Regions from separate parts of the Brevundimonas sp. C43 genome, predicted to be linked through region 1. Evidence: predicted binding sites of a transcription regulator. Region 1 holds the regulator's gene; the other holds the start of a gene.
The links. The regulator HrcA, encoded in region 1, represses chaperone genes, less so after heat shock. The targets are predictions, from matches to a motif close to GTTAGCANTCNNNNNNNNNGANTGCTAAC.
Positions count from the first base shown of each region.

Region 2: groES (co-chaperone GroES) is a predicted target of HrcA. The motif match lies at 2,252-2,280, and genes of this name have one in related genera.

Region 1 covers NZ_CP132231.1:2,535,265-2,539,460, reverse strand. The annotation lists gene Q9R14_RS12805 (dienelactone hydrolase family protein) at 1-513, shown strand, start outside; gene grpE (nucleotide exchange factor GrpE) at 515-1,102, opposite strand; gene hrcA (heat-inducible transcriptional repressor HrcA) at 1,147-2,205, opposite strand; gene rph (ribonuclease PH) at 2,320-3,045, shown strand; gene glmM (phosphoglucosamine mutase) at 3,603-4,196, opposite strand, start outside.
Region 2 covers NZ_CP132231.1:2,835,414-2,839,609, forward strand. The annotation lists gene pgi (glucose-6-phosphate isomerase) at 1-1,573, shown strand, start outside; gene Q9R14_RS14205 (hypothetical protein) at 1,633-2,055, opposite strand; gene groES (co-chaperone GroES) at 2,353-2,640, shown strand; gene groL (chaperonin GroEL) at 2,694-4,196, shown strand, end outside.

The DNA.
Region 1 (4,196 bases):
CGGATCATGCAGATCGTCGGGGCGGCCAACTACGAGCAGGTGATGGGCGACCTGTCAGCGACGCTGGAATGGGCCAGCCAGCAGTCGTGGTCCAAGGACGGCAAGGTCGGCATCACCGGCTACTGCTGGGGCGGCAAGGTGGTGTGGCAGGCGGCGGCGCGCTTCGCCGCCATCGGCGCCGGCGTGGCGTGGTACGGCCGACTGGCGCCCGCCGCCGATGCGACCCCGGTTCAGGTGTCGTCGGGCCAACCCTGGCCGGTCGATATCGCCGACGACCTGAAGGCGCCGGTGCTGGGCCTGTACGGCGGCAAGGATCAGGGCATTCCATTGGCCAGCGTCGAACGGATGCGCGAGGCCCTGGCGCGCGCCGGCCAGACTGGCAGCCAGATCGTAATCTATCCCGACGCCCAGCATGGCTTCCACGCCGACTATCGCGCCAGCTACGCGGAAGCGGACGCCAAGGACGGCTGGTCCAAGCTGCTGGCGACGTTCGAGAAGACTATAAAAGCGTAGATCAGGCCTTGCCGTCGAAGGTGTGGGTCTCGGCGGCGGGGGCGGCGCCATAGGGCTTCGGGGCTTGCGCTCCGGATCCCTTGGCGGCGACGACGACCATGGCGGGGCGGACGGTGCGGCCGAACAGTTCGAAACCGGACTGCATGGTCTGGATCACCGATCCGCCGGCCACGGTCTCGGACGGCTGTTCCATCATCGCCTGGTGCAGATGCGGGTTGAAGGCCTCGCCCGCCTCCGGCGCGACGCGCTTCAGGCCGTTGGCGTCGAAGGCCTGCAGCAAAGCCTTCTGCGTCAGCTCCAGCCCGGTCACCAGACCGGCCGTTGCGCCCTCGGCGTCCTTGGGCGCAGCCATCAGGGCGCGTTCCAGATTGTCGGCGACGCCCAGCAGGTCCTTGGCGAATCGTTGAATGGCGAAGGCGCGGGCGTCGTTCTGCTGCGTCTCCGAGCGGCGCTTGAGATTCTCCATCTCGGCGGCGACGCGCAGGGCGCGGTCCTTCCATTCGTCACGCTCGGCGATCACGGCGTCCAGCGGCGCCAGATCGTCTGACGGATGGGCGTCCAGGCCGTGTTCGGCGTTGGTTTCGGCCATGTCGGCGTCCACGGCGTTCAGTTCGTCGTTAAAGGGCTTGTCGCTCACTTGTCGTTCCCGTCCAGCATCCGGCCCAGCACCCGGGCGGTATAGTCCACCAACGGAATGACACGGGCGTAGTTCAGTCTTGCAGGGCCTATCACGCCGATGGCGCCCAGAACCCGCTGTCGGCCGCTCATATAGGGCGCCGCGATCACGGCGGAACCCGAAAGTGAAAACAACCGTGTCTCTGCGCCGATGAAAATGCGCACGCCCTGCGCCGCGTCGACCCCGTCCAGCAGGCCGATCAACTGTTCCTTTTGCTCCAGATCATCGAAAAGGACGCGGACCCGCTCTAGATCGGCCAGGCCTTCCCGGTCCTGAAGCAGGTTGGCGCGACCCCGCACGATCAGGGCGCGCTCCCGATCCTGCCCGCCGGACCACGCAGCGAATCCGTCCTCGACCAGGCGGGCGGCGGTCTGGTCCAGTTCGCGCCGTGCGATTTCCAGCTCTTGCGTCATCTCGCGCCGGGCGTCGGCGAAGGGGCGGCCGCGCAGGCGGGCGTTCAGGAAGTTGGAGGCCTCGACTAGAGTCGAGGGCGTGACGCCGGCCGACAGGGTCATGATGCGGTTTTCGACCGTGCCGTCGTCAGCGACGATGACCGCCAGGGCCTGATCGCCGCCCAGGGCGACGAACTCGACATGTTTGACGCCGGAATCACGGACCGGACTGGAGACGACGCCTGCGCCGCCGGCCAGGCCCGACAGCAGGTTCGAGGCTTCATCCAGCGCCGCCTCGAAGTTCCGGCCGCGCCCGGCGAGCCGCCCATCGATCTCGCGACGCTCTTCCTTGGTCAGGTCGCCGACCTCAAGCAGGCCGTCCACGAACAGGCGAAGGCCCGCATGGGTCGGGATGCGCCCGGCCGAGGTGTGGGGCGCCGCCAAAAGGCCCGCGAGGGTCAGATCCTGCATGGTGTTGCGGATCGAGGCGGGCGACAGGGCGATGCCGCCCAGCGACAGGGTCCGCGACCCGACCGGCTCGCCGGTCTCCAAATAGGATTCCACGATACGACGGAAGATGTCGCGCGCCCGAGCATCCAGCCCCGCCAGACCCGCGAGGGCCAGATTCGGGGATGGGCCGGCGTCGAACGGCGGGTTTTTCGGGGCATACAGGCTCACGGTTTCAGGATAAGCACCGCCGCCACAGCTTCCAAGGTCAGACTTCCAAGGACCCTTCCCATGCGCCATTCGCAACGCACCGACGATCAACTGCGTCCCGTCACCATCGAGACCGGCGTCAACCGCTATGCCGAGGGCTCGTGCCTGATCAGCTTCGGCAACACCAAGGTGCTGGTGACCGCATCGATCGAGGACAAGGTGCCGGGCTGGATGCGCAACTCGGGGCAGGGATGGGTGACCGCCGAATACGGCATGCTGCCCCGCGCCACCCACACGCGCGGCCGTCGTGAAGCCGCCGCGGGCAAACAGTCGGGCCGCACACAAGAGATTCAGCGATTGATCGGTCGCTCCCTGCGCGCCGTGGTGGACCTGAAGGCGCTTGGCGAACGTCAGGTGCTGATCGACTGCGACGTCATCCAGGCCGACGGCGGCACCCGCACGGCGTCGATCACCGGCGCCTGGGTCGCCATGAGCCTGGCGCTTAATTATCTGCGCGACGAGGGCGTGCTGAAGGCCGATCCGATCACGGATCAGGTAGCGGCTGTGTCGTGCGGTGTCTGTGACGGCGTGCCGGTGCTGGACCTCGATTACGAAGAGGATTCCGAGGCCGAGGCGGATTCGAATTTCGTCCTGACCGGTTCGGGCCAGATCGTCGAGGTCCAGGCCACCGGCGAGAAGCGCGGTTTCTCGCGCCCCGAGTTCGACCGGCTTTTCTCACTGGCCGAGATCGGCTGCACCGAACTGTTCGCCCTGCAGAAGGCGGCCCTGGCGGCGATGAAGCGATAAGGGGGTTTCACCTCGGGGCGCGGCCGGGCATCGTCGCCCGGTTGATCCTGACCGGAGATATGCCCATGCGTCGACCTCAATGGCTTTCGCTCGCCGCCTGCGCCTTTCTGGCGGCCTGCCAGCCGGCCGGCCCGAACCAGAAGTCGGCGTCCGACGATCCAGTGGCGAACGCTGATGTGATCGACGCGGTGCCGCTGCAGGCGGACGCTGAGCCATCGACGCAAGCTCAAAAACCTGTTTCAGAAAAGACTGAGCCACAGCCAGCGCCTGCACAGCCGCCAGCTGAAGCTGCGTCAGCGCCTGATCCAGAGCAATCGCGGACCACAATACCGGAAGCTTGGGACATGAAGGCCGGCGAGGTGCAAAACTGTCGCGACGCCATCGGTTCCGCAGCCGCCGCGCGACTGGTTGAACGCTGCATCCGTGTCAGCCCCGCGACCCGCCCTCCCTGCAATGCCTCAAACCCCTGCGCCCTCATCCAGGGTGAGATCGAGCGGTCTTGTAAGCTATGGCAGGGTGACGGTGATCCGCCGGCGGAGTGCCGGAACTAGCGACGGTCAGGCTGAGCGCACCGCGCCCGCCACATCGGCCACCACCCGCTTGACCAGCGCCTCGTCGTCGCCCTCGGCCATGACGCGGATCAGCTTTTCCGTGCCCGAGGGACGGACCAGCAGCCGTCCCTGACCGCTCAGGGCCGCTTCGGCCTCGGCGATGGCGGCCTTGACCGTGTCGGTCTCCAGCGGCTTGTCGGCGGTGAAACGGACGTTCTCCAGCTTTTGCGGAACGGGATCGAACTGGCGCGCCAGTTCGCTCATCGGCTTGCCGGATTCCACCAGGACGGCCAGCACCTGCAGCGCCGCCATCAGGCCGTCTCCGGTCGTGGCGTGGTCGTGCAGGATGATGTGGCCCGACTGCTCGCCGCCGATATTGAAGCCGCCTTCGCGCATCCGTTCCATGACATAGCGGTCGCCGACCTTGGTCCGCTCCAGCGTCAGGCCTTCGGACTTCAGTTTACGCTCCAGCCCCAGATTGGACATGACGGTGGCCACCACGCCGCCCCCGGTCAGGAGGCCGCGCCTGGCCCAGTCCAGCCCGACCAGGGCCATGATCTGATCGCCGTCCACGACCCGACCCATCTCGTCGCAGATGAT
Region 2 (4,196 bases), 300 kb from region 1:
AGCCGCCGCCGAGGCCGCCTCCGCGCGGATCGTGGATCAGTTCGCCGCCGATCCCGAGCGGCTGGCGCGGATGTCGGTCGAGGCGGCGGGGCTCTATCTGGACCTGTCGAAACAGAGCTGGACCCGCGCAGCCTTCGACGCCTGTCTCGATCTGGCGCGCGCCAGCGACGTCGAGGGACGTCGCGCGGCCCTGTTCGCCGGCGAGGCCGTCAATCTGACCGAAGGGCGGGCGGTGCTGCACCCGGCCCTGCGCGCCGCGCCGGGCGCCGACTTCAAGGCCCTGGGCGAGCCGGTCTCGGCCGAGGTGGACGCCGTGCGGGCGGACATGAAGGCCTATGCCGACGCCGTGCGATCGGGCGCCGAGGCGGGCGCGACGGGGCGCAGGTTCGAGGCGATCGTCCATGTCGGCATCGGCGGGTCGGACCTGGGGCCGCGCGTGGTGTGGGACGCGCTGCGTCCGCTGGACCCGGCCATCGATCTGCGCTTCGTCGCCAACATTGATCCGCGCGACATGGCCGAGGCGCTGACCGGCCTTGATCCCGAAACCACCCTGGTCGTGGTCGTGTCCAAGACCTTCACGACCCAGGAAACCCTGGCCAATGCCGAGGCGGCCAAGGCCTGGCTGGCGGCGTCGCTGCCGGCCGAGGGGATGACGAAACACTTCATCGGGGTGACGGCGGCGCCGGACAGGGCGGCCGCCTTCGGCTGCGGTCGGACCTTCGCCTTCCGGGACTGGGTCGGCGGGCGCTATTCGCTGTGGTCGGCGGTCAGCCTGTCGTGCGGCATCGCCCTGGGCTGGGACGTGTTCGAACGGATGCTGGCGGGCGCGGCGGAAATGGATGCGCATTTCGTCTCGGCGCCGCTGGAGCGGAATGGGCCGATCCTGCTGGCCCTGGCCCAGGTGTTCAACGTCGATGGCCTGAACCGGCCCGCCCGTACCGTCGCCCCCTACGCCCACGCCCTGCGCCGCCTGCCGTCCTTCCTGCAACAGCTGGAGATGGAGTCGAACGGCAAGCGGGTGCATCGCGACGGCACGCCGGTGACGCGCCAGACCTGTCCCGTCGTCTTCGGCGAGCCGGGCACCAACGGGCAGCACGCCTTCTTCCAGCAAATCCACCAGGGGCCGGAGGTCGTGCCGGCGGAGTTCGTGATTGTCGCCAGGACGCATGCGGATGCGCCGGAATCGCCGCTCTGGTCCAATGCCCTGGCCCAGGGGCAGGCCCTGATGCTGGGCAAGACGACCGAGGCGGCCAGGGCTGAAGGTCTGGCTCAGGGTCTGTCGGAGGAAGAGGCGACGCGCCTAGCGTCCCACCGCACCTTCACCGGCAACCGTCCGTCGACGGCCATCGTCATGGAGCGGCTGACGCCCGAGGCCCTGGGCGCGCTGCTGGCCCTGTATGAGCACAAGACCTTCGTCGAGGGCGTGATCTGGGACATCAACAGCTTCGACCAATGGGGCGTCGAACTGGGCAAGGTCCTGGCCAAGGCGATCCTGAAGGACGTCGACGCGGGCGGCCCCTCGGCGGACCTGGATCCGTCCACGGCAGTACTGATGACGCGGTTGATGGGCTGACGCGAAAAGAGCCCGTCCTTGCCGGACGGGCCCTGCCGATCATCTAGACTGTCAAACGCTTACCAGCGGCGGTCGTAGCGGTAGTCGCGATCATTGCGGTAGTCGCGGCGGTCGTAGCGCGAGTCGTAACGGCGGCCGTCGTAGCGGTAGTCGTAGCCCGAGCGGCTGCGGTCGATGCCGTGCTCGCGCTCCCAGTGACCCTGGTTACGGTAGCACTGGCCGCCCCGGTAATATTCGCAGCCCGAGCCGCGGTTGGAGGCCACCGCGCCCAGCGCCGCGCCGGCGAGCGCGCCGCCTGCGATATAGCTGCCGTCGCCGTTGCCATAGATGGCGCCGGCCAGACCGCCAACGGCGGCGCCGATCAGGGCGTTACGGCCGGTATTGTCGCGATCGCGCGATTGGGCGGAAGCCGGAGCGGCCATCAGGCTCAGGGCCACGACGGGGGCGGCGGCGACCGCAGTAATCTTCAGCAGCTTGGACATTTTGGTCTCCTTCTTGGCTTGCCGATCTGCGTTTCCGGGGCGGGAAGGCATCCAGCGTTGAGACCGTTCTATCGCTCCCAGTTTGAACGACCCCGGAGGTGGGCGTTCATTTTCGGTTCATTGTCACAGAGAATTCGCGCGGCGATCGAGCCGCGCCGCTTGACGATGCCAGCGCCTCTGCCTAACTCCCGCCCGCGTTAGCACTCTCGCTGGTCGGCTGCCAAAACGGCGATCGCGAGAGCGCCGCACACCGTTTCAAAAACGCCCCGATCCGGGGGTTCTAGAGGGAGAAGTCCGATGGCGTTCCGTCCGCTCGGCGACCGCGTGCTGGTCAAGCGCGTTGAAGAAGAATCCAAGACCAAGGGTGGCATCATCATCCCCGACACCGCCAAGGAAAAGCCGCAGGAAGGCGAAGTCGTCTCCGTCGGCCCTGGCGCCCGCGACGACACCGGCAAGGTCAATGCTCTTGAGCTGAAGGCCGGCGACCGCATCCTGTTCGGCAAGTGGTCGGGCACGGAAGTGAAGATCGACGGCGAAGACCTGATCATCATGAAGGAATCCGACGTCCTTGGCGTGCTGTCCTAAGCACCCGACGTCCGACGTTCCTCAATCAATCCATATAGATAGGAGCTGCCCGCATGGCTGCTAAAATCGTACAGTTCAACACCGACGCGCGCGACAAGATGCTGCGCGGCGTCAACGTCCTCGCCAACGCCGTCAAGGTGACCCTGGGTCCCAAGGGCCGCAACGTCGTGATCCAGAAGTCCTTCGGCGCCCCGCGCTCGACCAAGGACGGCGTGTCGGTCGCAAAAGAGATCGAGCTGGAAGACGCCTTCGAGAACATGGGCGCCCAGATGATCCGCGAAGTCGCTTCGAAGACGAACGACAAGGCGGGCGACGGCACCACCACCGCAACCGTTCTGGCTCAGGCCATCGTGCAAGAGGGCCTGAAGGCCGTCGCCGCCGGCATGAACCCGATGGATCTGAAGCGCGGCATCGACAAGGCCGTCGGCCTGGTGCTGGAAGAGATCAAGTCGAACTCCAAGCCCGTTTCGAACAACTCGGAAATCGCCCAGGTCGGCACCATCTCGGCCAATGGCGATAGCGAAATCGGTGAGCTGATCGCCCAGGCGATGGCCAAGGTCGGCAACGAAGGCGTCATCACCGTCGAGGAAGCCAAGACCGCCGACACCACCGTCGACGTCGTCGAGGGCATGCAGTTCGACCGCGGCTACCTGTCGCCCTACTTCATCACCAACGCCGACAAGATGGAGGCCCAACTCGAAGAGCCGCTCATCCTGCTGTTCGAGAAGAAGCTGACCTCGTTGCAAGCCATGCTGCCGATCCTGGAAGCTGTGGTTCAGTCGGGCCGTCCGCTGCTGATCATCGCCGAGGACATCGAAGGCGAAGCCCTGGCGACCCTGGTCGTCAACAAGCTGCGCGGCGGCCTGCGCGTCGCCGCCGTTAAGGCTCCGGGCTTCGGCGACCGCCGCAAGGCCATGCTGGAAGACATCGCCATCCTGACGGGCGGCCAGGTCATCTCGGAAGACCTGGGCATCAAGCTTGAGAGCGTCACGCTCGACATGCTCGGCAAGGCCAAGAAGGTCTCGATCACCAAGGACGACACCACCATCGTCGAAGGCGTCGGCGGCAAGGACGAGATCGAAGCCCGCGTGGCCCAGATCAAGCGCCAGATCGAAGACACGACCTCGGACTACGACAAGGAAAAGCTGCAGGAACGTCTGGCCAAGCTGGCCGGCGGCGTTGCAGTCCTGCGCGTCGGCGGTTCGACCGAAGTCGAAGTGAAGGAAAAGAAGGACCGCGTCGACGACGCCCTGAACGCCACGCGCGCCGCGGCTGACGAAGGCATCGTTCCGGGCGGCGGCATCGCCCTGCTGAAGGCCTCCAAGATCCTGGCCGACGTCAAGGGCGACAACGCCGACCAGAACGCCGGCATCGCCATCATCCGTCGCGCCCTGCAGGCTCCGATCCGTCAGATCTCGGAAAACGCAGGCGTCGAAGGCTCGATCGTCGTCGGCAAGGTGCTGGAAAACGAGCAGTCCTCGTTCGGCTTCAACGCCCAGACCGAAGAGTACGGCGATCTGGTGCAGATGGGCGTCATCGACCCGGCCAAGGTCGTC